DNA from 3 places in the Micromonospora sp. NPDC048986 genome. Region 1 is predicted to be linked to each of the others. Evidence: riboswitches for the same ligand, from Rfam matches in the RefSeq annotation. Region 1 holds a riboswitch; each other region holds the start of a gene.

Region 1 (5,021 bases):
TGGGCGGCCTCCACCGACTGGATGCCCGAGCGGAAGATCTCCCCGATGTACGCGGCGGCGATGAGCGACAGCGCCAGGATGCCCAACGGGTAGGGATCCGGCCCCCAGACCTGCATGCCCAGCGGGGCCAGCCCGACGCCGATCAGCAGGATCGTCGCCGCGGCCGGCAGCCCCCGGAACACGTCGGTGTAGACCCGTGCCGGCCAGCGCAACCAGCGGCTGCGGGAGATGCCCGCGACGGCCAGCAGCAGGCCCAGCACCGAGCCGAGCAGGGCGGCGGAGACCGCCAGGATCAGCGTGTTGGGCAACCCGACGGTCAGCATCTCGGGCAGCGCCTCGCGCATCGCGTCGGCGTCGAAGAAGGTCTCCCACAGGGTGCTCAACGGATCCATCGGTCGCTCCTCCTACCGCCCCGCTCGCTCGTCACCGGCTCAGGAAGCGGTCGACGCGGACGCCGACGGCCCCGTCGGCACAGCCGACACCGACGGCGTGGCCGACGCGGACGGGGCCTTCACCGTGCCGCTGCCCGGTGTGAAGTCCGCCGGGATCGGCCGACCCGGGTAGTACTGCGCCTGCAACCGGCTCCAGGTGCCATCGGCGATGACCTCGTCGAGGCTCTTGTTCAGCGCCTCGCGCAGCTTGTCGTTCCCCTTGGCCACCGCGTACGCGGTCGGTGCCGGGCTGAGCTGCTTGGCCGCCACGGTGATCTTGCCGTTGCTGTCGGCGGCCGACTTCTCGCCGATCTCCGCCGGCGCGATCCAGGCGTCGGCGGTGCCCGCCTTGAGCTGGTTGATCGCACCGTTGTAGTCCGGCACCCGCACCGGGTTGAGCTGCTTGCCGGTGGCGTAGTCGTCCTGGACGGTGCCCTGCACCACCACGACCCGCTTGCCGGTGAGCTGGTCGAAGCCGGTGATCGGCGAGCCGGCCGGGACGTCCAGGCCGAAGTAGCCGAAGTCGTAGCCGTTGCCGAAGTCGACTGTCTTCTTGCGGGCCTCGGTGATGGTGATGGAGGAGCTGCCCACGTCGAACTTGCGGTTGTTCACCTGGCTGAGCAGCGCGGAGAAGTCGGTGCCGACGAACTCGACGGTGAGGCCGAGCTTGCCGGCCACGGCGGTCAGCAGGTCGTTGTCGAAGCCGGTGAACCTGCCGTCCTTGAGGTACACGTTCGGCGGGGCGTCGGTAAGCGTTCCGGCGCGCAGCACACCCGCCTGGGCCAGGCGGTACGGGTTGGCGGTGGCGTCGGACGAGCTGTCGTCGCCGCAGGCGGTGAGGGTGGTGGCGGCCAGGATCGTGGCCGCGCCCAGGGCGGCGGCACGGGTCAGGGCAGGAAGGAATCGCACTGGTGTCTCCGAGTGTGGTGTCTGGGCGCGCACGTGCGCCACCGACGGCACGCCCGATGGGCGTACCGGTGGGAAAGGAGCTGGGGAAGGGGGTGCTAGAGCGCGGTGCCGCGACGACAGGCGGCGCTGCACATTCGCATCATGTCCACGTGCCGCCGCCGGATCAGTGCGGGCGAGGGTCGACCGGTGCGGGAGTCCGCGACGTCGGTCGGTGGGGTGGTGCGGAGGATGCGCATGGTTCTCCCGGGTCTGTGCTGACCTGGGTGCCAGGCCACGCTTGCACCGACGTCCTGCCGGTGCCTGGTCTTCACCCGGGGCACCCCACCGCGGAGGAGGGTTGCCGGCCAGCGAGCCGGGGCTTCGCGCTGGCGCTCATGACCTGCGCCGAGGCTAGCAGCACGAACGGGTGGATCGTCCAGTCGGTATGACCACGCTCACTGTGCGCGACGGCTGTCGACTCGCAGGTCAGCCGGCGTGCACGTGCGGTCGACGGTGCGGGTCGGGCTCCTGGCGGCGCAGGATCTCCCGGGTCACCGAGGCGATGGCGCCCTGTCCGAACGCCAGGTAGCGCAGGAAGTTGCGGGTTGGGCCGCCCTCGGACCACTCGAAGTAGATGTGGGGGCGGTGACGGCTGCGGTCACGGATCTCCAGCAGCAGGGCGGCGAGCGCGGTGGGCACCGACGAGCTGGCCAGGCTGAGCACCGGGAAGCGGCCGTCGACCACGCTGCCGCGGACCAGCAGCTCGGTCTCGAAGTCGGACGGGTCGGTGACAGTGACCTCGACGAAGATGACGTCGCTGTCGTCGGGAAAGTCGTTGTCCGCCATGGTCTGCGCCAGCTTCGCGTGGTACTCCACCTCGTCGCGCCGGTCGGGTTCGTGCGCGATGAGGCGGATCCGCCGTCCGGCGCGTTCGTCGATCATCCGGGCCGCGGCGTGGTCCAGCTCGACGTGGTCGACGCGCAGCTCGTAGGCCCGCATCAGCCGGGACAGCGCCGACACCAGGATGATCCCGCCGATGAAACAGCCCGCGATCTTGACGCCGCTCGGGCGCTCCACCACGTTCGCCAGCGTGGTGTAGACGAAAATCACCGCGATGACCCCGAACGCGATGGTGCGGCCGCGCTGACGCTGCCGGAGCGCCGCGAGCGTCACCGCCGTCGCGGCCGAGGTGATCAACACCAGGACCCCGGTGGCGTACGCGCCGCCCTGCGCGTCCACGCTGGCCTCGAAGATGATCGTGATCAGGAACGCCACGGCGGTGAAGACCAGCACCAGCGGCCGGACGGCTCGCGCCCAGGTGGGCGCCATGCCGTAACGGGGCAGGTAGCGCGGCACGAGGTTGAGCAGACCAGCCATCGCGGATGCCCCGGCGAACCAGAGAATTCCGATGGTGGACAGGTCGTAGACGGTGCCGAACACCTCGCCGAGGTGGGCGTGCGCCAGGTAGGCCAGCGCGCGCCCGTTCGCCGGCCCGCCCGGCTGGAAGGCCTCCGGCGGAATGAGCACTGTGGTCGTCACACTGCTGGTGATCAGGAAGACGCTCATGATCACCGCCGCGGTGGTGAGCAGCCGGCGGGCGCCACGGATCCGGCCCAGCGGTTGGGCCTCCGAGTCCTGCGGATCACCCCGTACGCTCGGCATGACCGCCACCCCGGTCTCGAAGCCGGACAGGCCCAACGCCAGCTTCGGAAAGACCAGCAGCGACAACCCGACCACCAGCCACGGATCACCGTGCCCGGTGGTCAGCGCGGTGGTCCAGTCACCTACCGCGCTCGGGTGCGTCACCACCCGCCACAGCGCGTCGGCCACCACCACGGCGTTCAGCGTCAGGTAGACCGCGACCAGCACGACGGCGATCCCGATGGCCTCGGCGAATCCCTTGAGGAACACCGCGCCCAGCAGCGACAGCAGCAGCAGCGTGACCAGCACCTCGTGACCCTTGAGCCCGCTCGGCCAGAACGGGTTCTCGTCGATGTGCGCCGTCGCGTCGGCGGCCGAGAGGGTGATGGTGATGATGAAGTCGGTGGCCGCGAAACCGAGCAGCACCAGCACCAGCAACTTGCCCGGCCAGTAGCTCAGCAGGCGTACCAGCATCGCGATGGAACCCTCACCGTGCGGGCTCTCCACCGCCACCCGCCGGTAGACCGGCAGCGCCCCCAGCAGAGTCACCAGCACCAGCACCACAGTCGCCACCGGTGAGAGCGCCCCGGCGGCCAGCGCCGCGATGCCCGGCTGGTAACCCAGCGTGGAGAAGTAGTCGACACCGGTCAGGCACATCACCTTCCACCACGGGTGGTGCCGGTGCTCCGGCGGGCGCCCGTGCGGCCCCGGGTGCTGCACGGCCTGGTCCGAGCCGGCGTCGAGCAGCCACCCCCGCAACCGGCCGGCGCGTCTGTCGACAGTCACCGGCGCGTCCCCCGTCATCCCAACCCCGGTCACCGTGAGTATCCGCCCGTCGGACCGGCCCCGTCCGCCGGTGTGCGGAACACAGCCGACGCCACTGCGGGTTTCAGGGCCCAGGACACTGGGGAAGCAGCGCCCCGGGCTGGATGGGACGGCACCCGGGGGAGGGGACAGGGCATGGTCGGCGGCCGTCGCTTCCGCCCGGGTGATGGCTTCGGACGCCAACTCGACGAGTACGAGACGACTGTCGGCGTGGCGCCGTCCGCGGAGTCACCCGGCGCGTCCCACGGCGGCCTGGTGGACAGCGCGGTCTACCTCCGGGGGCACCGGTTCGCCTCGCCGTCCGGCCTCGCCGAAACGTACCGCTGTCTGCAGGAGCAGGACGGCGCGATGGCCTGGATCGGGTTGTACCGGCCGGACATCGAGCAGATCACCTCGCTGGCGCGGGAGTTTCGGCTGCACGACCTGGCGGTCGAGGACGCGATCAACGCCCACCAGCGGCCCAAGCTGGAGCGGTACGGGCACACCCTGTTCGTGGTGCTGCGCGCCGCCCGCTACGACGACCTCCGGGAGGAGGTCGAGTTCTCCGAGCTGCACCTGTTCATCGGCCCGGGTTTCGTGGTCACCGTGCGACACGGAGAGGCGCCCGACCTGGCCGCGGTGCGGCGGCGGCTGGAGACCGAGGCGCAGATGCTCGCCCGCGGGCCGGAGGCGGTCCTCTACGCGATCCTCGACCAGGTCGTCGACGGGTACGCGCCGGTGGTGGCCGGGCTGGAGAACGACATCGACGAGATCGAGACCCAGGTGTTCGGTGGCGACCCGAACGCCAGCCGCCGCATCTACGGGCTCAGCCGCGAGGTCATCCAGTTCCAGCGGGCCGCCCGTCCACTGCTCAGCGTGCTCGACGCGCTGGCCGACGGCGCCGGCAGCGCCAGCGCCGACGAGGAACTGCGCCGCTACCTGCGTGACGTCACCGACCACCTGACCCAGGTGGTGGAGCGGGTGGACGGTTTCCGGCACCTGTTGCAGAACATCCTCACCGTCAACGCCACCCTCGTCTCGCAGCAGCAGAACGAGGAGATGCGCAGCCTCACCGCGGCCAGCTACAGCCAGAACGAGGAGCTGAAGAAGGTCTCCTCCTGGGCGGCGATCCTCTTCGCTCCCACGCTCATCGGCACCGTGTACGGCATGAACTTCGTCCACATGCCGGAGCTGAACTGGCGCTTCGGCTACCTCTTCGCGCTGCTGTTGATGCTGCTGGTCTGCGGCACCCTCTAT
Region 2 (5,021 bases), on a different contig from region 1:
ACGCACCTCCCCCGGCCACCAGGCCCCGTCGCGCACCGTTTGCCCAGCCGCACGACGGGAAGCCATCCGGCGACCGTGGCCCTGGGGAGGGACGATGCCGGTATTCGTGAAGAAGCTGTTGACCTGGGGCAGTGTCGCGTTCCTGATCTACTTCATGGCCTTTCGGCCGGACGGCGCCGCGCAGATGTTCCGGGCGATCGGGGCCGCGCTGATCGCGATGTTCCAGGGCCTCGGTGACTTCCTCACCTCGCTGATGACCTGAGCCGCACTCCTGGTCAGCCGGCTCTCACTGGTGCGTCGGCGGCCAGGGCGACGCCGGGCGCAGGGCGGGCCAGCCGGGCGGGGTGTACCCCACCGGAGCCGGGGCGGGAGCCAGCACCACCGGGATCGGCACCACCGGCTCGTCCGGCGCATCCACCGCGCGCCGCGTGCCGTCCGGGAAGCGCAGGTGGTAGCGGCTGCCGTCCCAGACCCCCGCCGGGGCCTGCGGGTCCCGACCCACGAAGAACGACCGGTACTGGGTGATCGCCTCCAGCAGCTCCCGCTCCTCGCGGACGGTTCGCTCCTGGTCTGCGGGTTTGCGGTCCAGGCCGCGCAGCGCCCCGTCGCGCAGCAGGGCCAGCCGGGTCGCGGCGGACTGGTAACCCCGCATCGACCGCACCCCGGCGTCGCCGGCCACCCGCCGCGCCCAACTGCGGGCGGCGTGCCGTCGGCCGAGACTGCTCAGGGCCGCCACCTCGGGTGGGCTGAGCCAGCCGGCGCGTACATAGTCGGGCAGGACCCGCTCGGTGAGCCGCCCCTCCCAGGCGCGCAGCCACAGCGCCAGCCCCACGGTGCCGAAGAAGACCGGCACCATGAGGCCCAGGAAGCCGTACAGCATGATCATGGCTTCGCCGGTGGCCTGGGTCAGCGTGGGCAGCAGGTTCCACGTGCCGTGCAGCATCATCGCCAGCAGCAGGCCGGCGATCGGGGCGAGCACCCGGATGCGCCGGTCGGCCGTCCGGGAGGCGATACCCAACCCCACACCGGTCATCGAGGTGAAAAGGGGATGGGCGAACCCGAACAGCAGGATCCGCAGAATGAAGATCGCGATGACCTGCTGGATGCCGGTGGCCGGGCCGTACCGGTCGGCGCCGGCCGCGTACCCCAACCCGCCCAGGTAGAGGATGTTCTCCACCATCGCGAAACCGACCGCGGAGAGCCCGCAGTAGACCAGGCCGTCGGTGATCCCGGACCACTCGCGGCGACGGAACACCAGCAGCAGGATCGGCCCCAGCGCCTTGGTCAGCTCCTCGATGAACGGCGCCACCAGCACCCCGGTGAGCGCGGACGGCAGGCCCCAGTCGGCGAAGCGGTTGGCCGCGAAGTCGTTGACCGTGAGCGAGGCGGCGGTGGAGACGAACGCCCCCCAGGCGAAGCAGAAGATCAGATACTTCAACGGCTCCGGTTCGTAGCGGTCCAGCCAGAGGAAGCAGGCGACCAGCACCGGCACCGGCAGGATGGCGGCGAGCACCCCGATCAGCAGGGCCTGCACACCGAGCGACTGGCCGAGCGTGAAGACCATGAAGACCGCGCACGCCGCGATCAACAGCACCACCCCGGCCAGCGCCAGGAACCGCCGCCAGCCCAGTCGGCGCAGCGGCATCCGGGGCGTCTCACCCATGGGCGGGACGGCTGACGCAGGCGGGGCGGCGGGCGACTGCGGCAGCGGTGAACCGGGTGGGGTGTCGGCCATGCGGTCAGCGTAGCCATCCGCCGCCGGCTGGTTCGGTCGCATCGGTAGCAGCTATGCTGCCGGCAGGTCACGAGCGCCAGCGTCAAGCCCCGGCTTGCTGGCCGGCAACCCTCGTCGAGTTCGCGGTGGGGTGCCCCGGGTGATGACCGGGCCCAGCCCGATCGGTGTGCTGGGCAAGCGCGGACCCCGTCCCGATGTCGCACCCGGGGTCCCTGACCCCGGAGGTTCCGGCGTGTCCGTCACTCTCGTCCCCTCGCTGCCCAGCCTGCCCACCGTGCCGTCGGTGCCGTCCGCGCCGCTCGACGTCCTCGGCGTGTCCGGCGAGATCAACCTGGACTACGCGGCCAGTGCGCCGTGCGCGCGGGCCGCCGCCGACGCGGTGGCCGAGCTGCTGCCCTGGTACGCCAGCGTGCACCGTGGAGCGGGAGCGCTGTCGCGGCGTTGCACCCTCGCGTACGAGCAGGCAAGGCAGACGATCGGCGACTTCTTCGGCGCTCGCGCCGACGATCATGTGATCTTCACCCGCAACACCACCGACGCGCTCAACCTGCTGGCGCGGGCCGTGCCGGCCGGCACCACCGTTGTCACGTTCGCCTCCGAACACCATGCCAACCTGCTGCCCTGGCCGCGCGGGTCGGTGCGGCTGCCGGTGCCCAGCGACAGCGACGGGGCGGTACGCGATCTCGCCGCCGCCCTCACCGAGCTGCGCCGGGGCAGCAGCCCGGCGTTGCCGGTGCTGGTGGCGGTGACCGGTGCGAGCAACGTGACAGGTGAGCGGTGGCCGGTCGCCGAACTGGCCCGGGTGGCCCACCGGCACGGTGCCCGGATCGTGCTCGACGCCGCGCAGCTCGCCCCGCACGCCCCGGTCGACCTGCTCGCGCTCGACGTCGACTACCTGGCCGTGTCCGGCCACAAGCTGTACGCGCCGTTCGGCGCGGGCGTGCTGATCGGTCGGGCCGACTGGCTGGACGCCGCCCCGCCCTACCTGGCCGGTGGTGGGGCCACCAGCCACGTCGGGCCGGCCACCCACGACGTGACCTGGGCGACCGGCCCGGCCCGCCACGAGGGCGGCACCCCGAACCTGCTCGGAGCGGTCGCGCTGGCGGCGGTGTGCAGGGCCCTCGACGAGGCGGACCAGGGCGCGCTGGCCGCCCACGAGCAGGCCCTGCTGACCCGGCTACGGACCGGCCTCGCCGCCCTGCCACACGTCGTCGAGCTGCGCACCTTCGGCCCGGACGCGCCCCGGGTCGGCATCGTCTCGTTCGTGGTCGCCGGCCGGGACTCCACCGAGGTGGCCACCCGGCTGGCCGCCGAGCACCACATCGGCGTACGGGACGGGTTGTTCTGCGCCCACCCGCTGGCCCAGCGTCTGCTCGGCGAGGCGGCGGGTCGTACCGGCCGTCGGGACCTGCCGCCCACCGCGCTGCGTGCCAGCATCGGGCTGGGCAGCACCGCCGCTCAGGTGGACCGGTTGCTCGCGGCCCTGGCCGAGTTGGACTGAGGCCGCCCGGCGGTGGTCGCCGCTCAGCCGACCGGCGGGGCGGTGGGTGGCTTCGGTGTCTCGCCGGGCCCGGCGGGCTCACCGACCGGGCGCTCCTGCTCCCCGAAGGCGGTGCGGATCCACCGGTTCGCCTCCTCCTGCTCGATCCCGGAGGCGACCAGCAGATCGCTCGCTGTGGTGCGGATCTGGGCGATCACCACGCTGCCGGAGAAGCCCACGCCGTCGCCGTACGCCCGGCCGGCCTCGCTGACCGCCCGCAGCGACCGTTCCCGGGCCTTCTCCGGCTCCTCACCGGCGGCGAACTCGTGCTTGAGCAGCCGGACCGACTCGGCGAGGTGCCCGATCGCGTCCGGCATCGGATCGGGCACCGGTTCCTCGTCCTCGACCAACGTGACGGACCGGCGGATCAGCGTGCCGCTGTTGCGCATCGCCCGGTCGATCGGGTCGGCCGCCTCGGCGTAGTGGGTCAGTTCGTCGCGGCGGTGCCAGCGGGCCGGCGAGAGGGTGGCGGTCTCCTTCGCTCCCTCAATGGCCTCGCCCAACGTGGCCAACTCCTCCTTGTTGTTGCGCAGCCTCTCCAGTGCGCCCTGGATGGTGGCGCGGTCCCGGTTGCGCAGCCCGTCGGCTGTGGCGTCGAGCTGGGCGGCGAGCAGGTCCAGGGCGGGGCGGGCGGCCCGGTTGATTACTCGAAGCGGGTTCAGTGGCAGCAACACAGCCGTGACCAGCAGCGCGATCCCACCGCCGAGGAACGCGTCGACGAAGCGGGGGATCTCCAGGTTCTGGGTCGACGGGCTCAGCGTCACGATCAGCACCGCCGTGGCCGCCGCCTGGATGACGATGGCCACGCTCGCACCGGCGAAGATGGTGAGCAGGATCGCCACCGTGACCACCAGGCCGAGCTGCCACGCCCCGGTGCCGAGCAGGTAGATCAGGAGGTCGCCGACGGCCACCCCGACCCCCACCCCGACGATCAGCTCGATGGTCCGGCGGAACCGCTGACCGACCGACGCGGCAAGGGTGCCGACCGCGGAGATCGGCGCGAAGACCGGTTGCGGGTTGCCGAGCACCTTGTGCGAGATCAGGTACGCGAGCCCGGCGGCCAGCCCGGCCTGCACGGCGAGTCCGCCGGCCATCCGTACCCGGTGCAGCCGATCGTGCAGGGTGGCCCGGCTGCGGTGGCGCAGCTGTTCGGTGGCCTCGGCGATCCGCGCGCCGTCGATGTCCACCAAACCGTCGCGCAGCGCGGTACGTCGCACCATCGGCTGTCGCTTGTCCCGGGCCACGGCCATGGGCGCGACTACCCGTGGTGGGCCCGCTGAACCCTCCCTTCGGGCGCGTCGAGGGAGGATGCGCCAGACTCGGGCGGTGGTTGATCTGTTGGACCGATGGCGGGCGGCGGCCCGGGGTGCCGGCGCGAGACCCGATCCGGATACCACCCGGGTCGGCGAGCAGGTGATCGTCCGGTGGCGGGAGCCGCACCGGCACTACCACACGCTGGCCCACCTGACGGCGGTGCTCGATGTGGTGGACCAGCACGCCGACCTGGCCACTCGGGCCGACGCGGTCCGGCTGGCGGCCTGGTTCCACGACGCGGTCTACGACCCCCGGGCCGCCGGCGACGCCAACGAACGGGACAGCGCCGCGCTCGCCGAGAACATGCTCACCGGGCTCGGGGTGCCGGCGCCCACCGTGTCCGAGGTGCGCCGGTTGGTGCTGCTCACCGCCGGGCACGCTGTGGCACCGGGCGACCGGGACGGGGTGCTGCTCTGCGATGCGGACCTGGCC
Region 3 (5,021 bases), on a different contig from region 1:
AAGCCGGCCGGGACACCGTCCAGTCGGGCCAGCGCCCAGAGCGTCCGGGTGCCGGGCAACGGCGTGTGGAACAGCGCGTCGAAGCGGCGCCGGCAGAAGGGCGGCAGGTCCGGCAGATCGGCGTCGTTGACCGCCACCCCGATCCGGTACGCCTCGTCGACGGAAGTCCGGTCGGCGCCGTCGAACGACGCGATGGTGATGCTCATGTCGGTGAGCGTGCACCGTACAAAAGCGATCGGGCCAGCGAATTACTCGCTGGCCCGATCGAACGTGGTCGGGAGGGACACTCGCACAACGCCTCCGGCGTTGGGTCGCAAGAACTTCAAAAGTCTTCGGCGAAATGCCCTCCCGCACGGAGCATCTTGCGCCGTCCGGTTCCTGCCGTCAAGTCCGTAGCGGCGGGTTTTCCACACTCACAGCGAAAACCCAGTTACCGAGTGATCGACTCGCGCCTCGGTCCGAGCGAGCCCGTCAGCCGAGGAGGCCGGCGTCGCGAGCGGCCCGCAGCGAGGGCTTGATGTGGTGGGTCGGGCCGACCTGGCCGGCCACCGCGTCGATGGTCTTCAGGCCCTCGCCGGTGTTGAACACGACGGTCTCGGCCGTCGGGTCGAGCCGACCGGACTCGACCAGCTTGCGCAGCACGGCCACCGTGACCCCACCCGCGGTTTCGGCGAAGACCCCTGTGGTGCGGGCCAGATCGCGAATGCCGGCGCGGATCTCGTCGTCGTCGACGTACTCCATCCAGCCGCCGGTGCGGCGGACCGCCTCCAGGGCGTAGAGGCCGGCCGCCGGGTCGCCGATGTTCAGCGACTTGGCGATGCCGGTGGGCTTGACCGGGACGATCGTGTCGGTCTCGGCGTGCAGGGCGACGGCGATCGGGTTGCAGCCGGCGGACTGCGCGCCGAAGACCTTCCAGCCGTCGGCGGGCGCCTCGACCAGGCCGATCTCCACCAGCTCGGAGAACGCCTTGTCAATCTTGGTGAGCAGCTCGCCGCTGGCCATCGGGATGACCACCTGTGCCGGGATCCGCCAGCCGAGCTGCTCGGCCACCTCGTAGCCGAGGGTCTTGGAGCCCTCCGCGTAGTACGGCCGGACGTTCACGTTGACGAACGCGGTGTCCTCGAATTCGTCGGTCTCCACCAGCTCACCGCAGAGCCTGTTGACGTCGTCGTACGAACCGTCGATCGCGACCAGCTCACCGCCGTAGACGGCGGTGGTGATGACCTTGCCCTGCTCCAGGTCACTGGGGATGAAGACCACCGAGGGCGCCCCGGCGCGGGCGGCGTGGGCGGCCACCGAGTTGGCCAGGTTGCCGGTCGACGCGCAGGCGAACCGGGTGAAGCCGAGCGCCTTGGCGGCGGTGAGCGCCACCGAGACGACCCGGTCCTTGAACGAGTGGGTGGGGTTGGCGCTGTCGTCCTTGACCCACAGCGGCGCGGTGATGCCCAGCTCGGCGGCGAGGTGCGGGGCCGCCACCAGTGGGGTCAGCCCCGGGTCGAGGGTGACCCGGCTGGCCGGGTCCTGACCGGCGGGCAGCAGGGCGGCGTACCGCCAGATGTTGTTCGGGCCGGCCTCGATCTGCTCGCGGGTGACGGTGGCCAGAGCGGCGGTGTCGTAGTCGACCTCCAGCGGGCCGAAACACTCGTAACAGGCGTGCTGGGCGGCGAGCGGGTAGCGGGCCGAGCAGGCACGACAGACCAGGGCGCGGGCGGGGCTGGCCGAGGTGTCAATGCCGGAGGTGACGAGCGTCGACGTCATGTCGAGAGTCCTCTCATCTTTCCCCGCATCGCACGGTGCGGCGGGGACGGAATTGGCACCTGCCCCGCGGGTCGCTCAGCGGTGAGCGCGCGGGGTGGTTGCCGGGGCGTCGTCGGGCCGTATCCCTCAGCCCCTCTGGATGAGGTATTCAGTTGTGGGGTCGAGTCTAGGCAAAGCTGGGCCCGGCCTCCAGGGCAGATCCCAGGAAGTGGGTCAGCGGCCGCTCACGGCCACGGGGTCGGTCACCGCGATCGGGTCCGTCACAGCGCTCGGGCGGGGCAGCGGCGTGGTCCGGGGCCGGGCAGCGAGGTTCGCGGCGATCAGTGCGGCGATCGTGATGGCCGCCCCGACCAGTTCGACGGGCTCCGGGCGGTAGCCGCGGGCGATCTGCACAGCGAAGGTGGTCACCGGGACCAGGTTCATGAACAGCGCGGCGTTGGCGGCGCCGAGTCGCTGCACGCCGGTGTTCCAGGCCAGGACCGCGATCACCGCGCCCACCAGCACGGCGTACGCCAACTGCGGGGCGACCGCCGCGAGGTCGGCGGCGGCCGGCGCGTGCTGCCAGCCGACGGCGTCGGCGCCGATGCTCAGGGCGAGCATGGCGGCAGTGCCAGCGAGCGCGGTGAGGGTGGTGAAGCGCAGCGGGGACCATTCGCCGAACCGGCTGGCACCGTGGGTGTAGATGCCCCAGCCCAGCACCGCGCCGATCATCATCAGCCCGCCGAGACCGAACTGGCCCAGCCCGGCCAGGCTGCCGCGGGTGATCACCAGGCCGACTCCGAGGAGCGCCACCAGGGAGAGGGCCAGCAGCAGCGGCTTTGGGCGTACGCCGTCGCGAGCCCAGCGCACGAGTTGGGTGATCACCGGCGTGGTGGCCACGAAGAGCGAGATCTGCTGCGGGGCCGCGTGTTCGAGCGCCAGGTTGGTGAGCAGGTTGAAGCCCGCGAAGCCGACCACTCCAAGCACCACCACCTCCAGCGCCCGGCCTCCGTGCCGAAACGCGCCGGCACCCTCGCGGAGCAGCAGGATGGCGACCAGGACGACGGCGGCCAGCAGGTAGCGCGCTGTGGTCAGGTTGAGCGGGTCGACCCGGTTGAGCGCGCTGGCCAGGATCGGGAACATCACGCCCCAACCGAGCACGGCGACCAGTGGGTACGCGGTGGCGCGGGATCGCATCAGCAACTCCAATGTTCGAGTATCGTCGAACCAACGACACCGACATTAGAGTGTTGTTCGATTATTGTCGAACAAGGGTTACACTGGTCACATGGAGCCGCACGAACCCGACCTGACCGCCGTCCCGGTCACCAACGTGCTGGCCGCACTCGCCGACGACGTGCGGCTGCAGATCGTCCGGGCGCTCGCCGAGGGCGGCGAGGCCGCCTGCGGCAGCTTCGACTTCGGCGTCTCCAAGGCGACCCGCAGCCACCACCTCAAGGTGCTGCGCGAGGCGGGCCTGACCCGGACCCGGGCCGCCGGCACCAGCCGACTGGTCCGGCTCCGCAGGGACGAGCTGGACAAGCTCTACCCCGGCCTGCTGGACGCGGTCCTCACCCAGCGCCCGCCTGCCTGACGCTCCCGCTTCGGCCCCTACGCCGCGTCGCCGCCGGTCACGGCCGCGGGGCGGGTAAGACCTGCCACTCGCGCACGCTATGGAGCTGAATCGTTTACGGCATCAGCGCAGCGCCGGGAGCCGGCGCGCGGACGCAGAGCCGGGAGCGACGCAGAGCCGGGAGCGACGCAGAGCCGGGAGCCGGCGCGCGGACGCAGAGCCAGGAGCGAGCCACAGCCGGGAGCCGGCGCGCGACGCACAGCCGGGAGCCGGCGCGTGGCCCTCGCGGAGCACTGCGGGGACGAGCTCTGGCCGGCGCGTCGCCGGAGCCGCCTCGTCGAGGCCCCGGCGACGCGGTACGGGTGCGGTCAGACGACGATCGAGCCGCTCTCGGCCATCGGCGCCACCGGCGCGGACTGAATGTCGCGGCGACGCGCGAGCAGCGTGTCGAGCGCCCAGGCACCCGGACCGAGAGCAGCGACCAGCAGGAACGCCCAGCAGAAGAGCGCTGCCCGCTCGCCTCCGTTGTGCAGCGGCAGCAGAGCGTCCGGCTGGTGCACGACGAAGTAGGCGTACGCCATCGAGCCGGAGGCGAGCAGCGCGGCGGGTCGGGTGAAGAGCCCGACCAGCACCAGTACACCGCAGACCAGTTGGATCAAGGCAGCCCACCAGCCCGGCCAGGTGCCGAGCGGTACCGCCTTACCAGTCATCGGGTTGCCGCCGAACAACCCGAACACCGAGGACAGCCCGTGCAACGTGAACAGCAGGCCGATCACGATGCGGAACAGGGACAGGGTCGGCCCGCCGAGCCGAGAGACGTTCATGGCACCTCCATCGAGGAGTGTGAATGGGTCCCATCGATCCCGAAGTACGCGGGCATCGAAAATCATAAGTTCCTTGCTGGTGGGAAAATCCCTCCTGAAAACGGTGTGCACCAGGGGTGCCCGCACCCTCCGCCGTGATGCCACAAACGATTCAGCTCCAAAGGGAAACCGGGAGAGGCTCCGCACCAGTTCGTGTGGCGGCGCAGAGAGAGCCGCGGGGCCGGGGCCGGGGCGGTGGTGTGTTGCGCAGGTAAGCGAGGATCAACAGATGATCTCCCGCGACACGGCAGCACAGCGACGCGTCACGGCGACTGTCGCGATGGCTCTCGTGCTGGGCGGCTGCACCCGTGACCACCGCGGCCAGGCCGGAGACCCGAGCCAGCCGCCCCCCGCGGCGAGGGCGGAAGCGGGCCCGTCCGCCAGCACCGAGCCGACGGCCGAGTGCCCGCCGACCGGCGTCCGGATCCGGGCGACCGGCGGGGACGCCGCCTCGGGCCTGCGCGCCCTCGGCATCGAGCTGGTCAACTGCGGCGAGCACCCCTACCAGCTCAACGGCTACCCGGTGCTGCACGTGTTCGACGAGGAACGTGAGCCGGTGATGCTGCGCGTGGTCAACGGCGCCAAGGAGATCACCTCGGGCTTCGACCAACCACCCCGGCAGGTCACCCTCGCCGCCGGGGAGCGGGCCACCGCCGTGGTGCTCTGGCGCAACCTGGTCACCGACTCGACGGTGGTCGCCACCAACGGCGAGTTCCTGACTGTGGCTCCCGCCGCCGGGCAGCCGGCCGAGGAGGTCGACCCGGACGGGCCGATCGACCTCGGCAACACCGGTCGGATCGGCGTCAGCGCCTGGAGGAAGGCTACGACGTGATGTCCTTGCGGGTGAA

Evidence for each region. Region 1 has a riboswitch for S-adenosylmethionine ahead of AB0B94_RS22755 (ABC transporter substrate-binding protein). Riboswitches for the same ligand answer to the same signal wherever they lie in the genome.
Region 2: another riboswitch for S-adenosylmethionine. It lies ahead of AB0B94_RS17235 (aminotransferase class V-fold PLP-dependent enzyme); the one in region 1 lies ahead of AB0B94_RS22755 (ABC transporter substrate-binding protein).
Region 3: another riboswitch for S-adenosylmethionine. It lies ahead of thrC (threonine synthase); the one in region 1 lies ahead of AB0B94_RS22755 (ABC transporter substrate-binding protein).

The regions. Positions count from the first base shown of each region.
Region 1 is NZ_JBEZFJ010000011.1:171,433-176,453, forward strand. It holds gene AB0B94_RS22750 (amino acid ABC transporter permease) at 1-392, opposite strand, end outside; gene AB0B94_RS22755 (ABC transporter substrate-binding protein) at 432-1,340, opposite strand; SAM riboswitch class IV at 1,609-1,720, opposite strand; gene AB0B94_RS22760 (amino acid transporter) at 1,806-3,746, opposite strand; gene corA (magnesium/cobalt transporter CorA) at 3,921-5,021, shown strand, end outside.
Region 2 is NZ_JBEZFJ010000007.1:316,136-321,156, forward strand. It holds gene AB0B94_RS17220 (co-chaperone GroES) at 1-1, shown strand, start outside; gene AB0B94_RS17225 (hypothetical protein) at 95-262, shown strand; gene AB0B94_RS17230 (PrsW family intramembrane metalloprotease) at 287-1,777, opposite strand; SAM riboswitch class IV at 1,801-1,921, shown strand; gene AB0B94_RS17235 (aminotransferase class V-fold PLP-dependent enzyme) at 1,992-3,236, shown strand; gene AB0B94_RS17240 (FUSC family protein) at 3,260-4,495, opposite strand; gene AB0B94_RS17245 (metal-dependent phosphohydrolase) at 4,602-5,021, shown strand, end outside.
Region 3 is NZ_JBEZFJ010000007.1:339,133-344,153, forward strand. It holds gene AB0B94_RS17315 (GNAT family N-acetyltransferase) at 1-206, opposite strand, end outside; gene thrC (threonine synthase) at 472-1,758, opposite strand; SAM riboswitch class I at 1,769-1,904, opposite strand; gene AB0B94_RS17325 (DMT family transporter) at 1,972-2,934, opposite strand; gene AB0B94_RS17330 (metalloregulator ArsR/SmtB family transcription factor) at 3,026-3,331, shown strand; gene AB0B94_RS17335 (DoxX family protein) at 3,679-4,134, opposite strand; gene AB0B94_RS17340 (DUF4232 domain-containing protein) at 4,403-5,005, shown strand; gene AB0B94_RS17345 (ABC transporter permease subunit) at 4,995-5,021, opposite strand, start outside.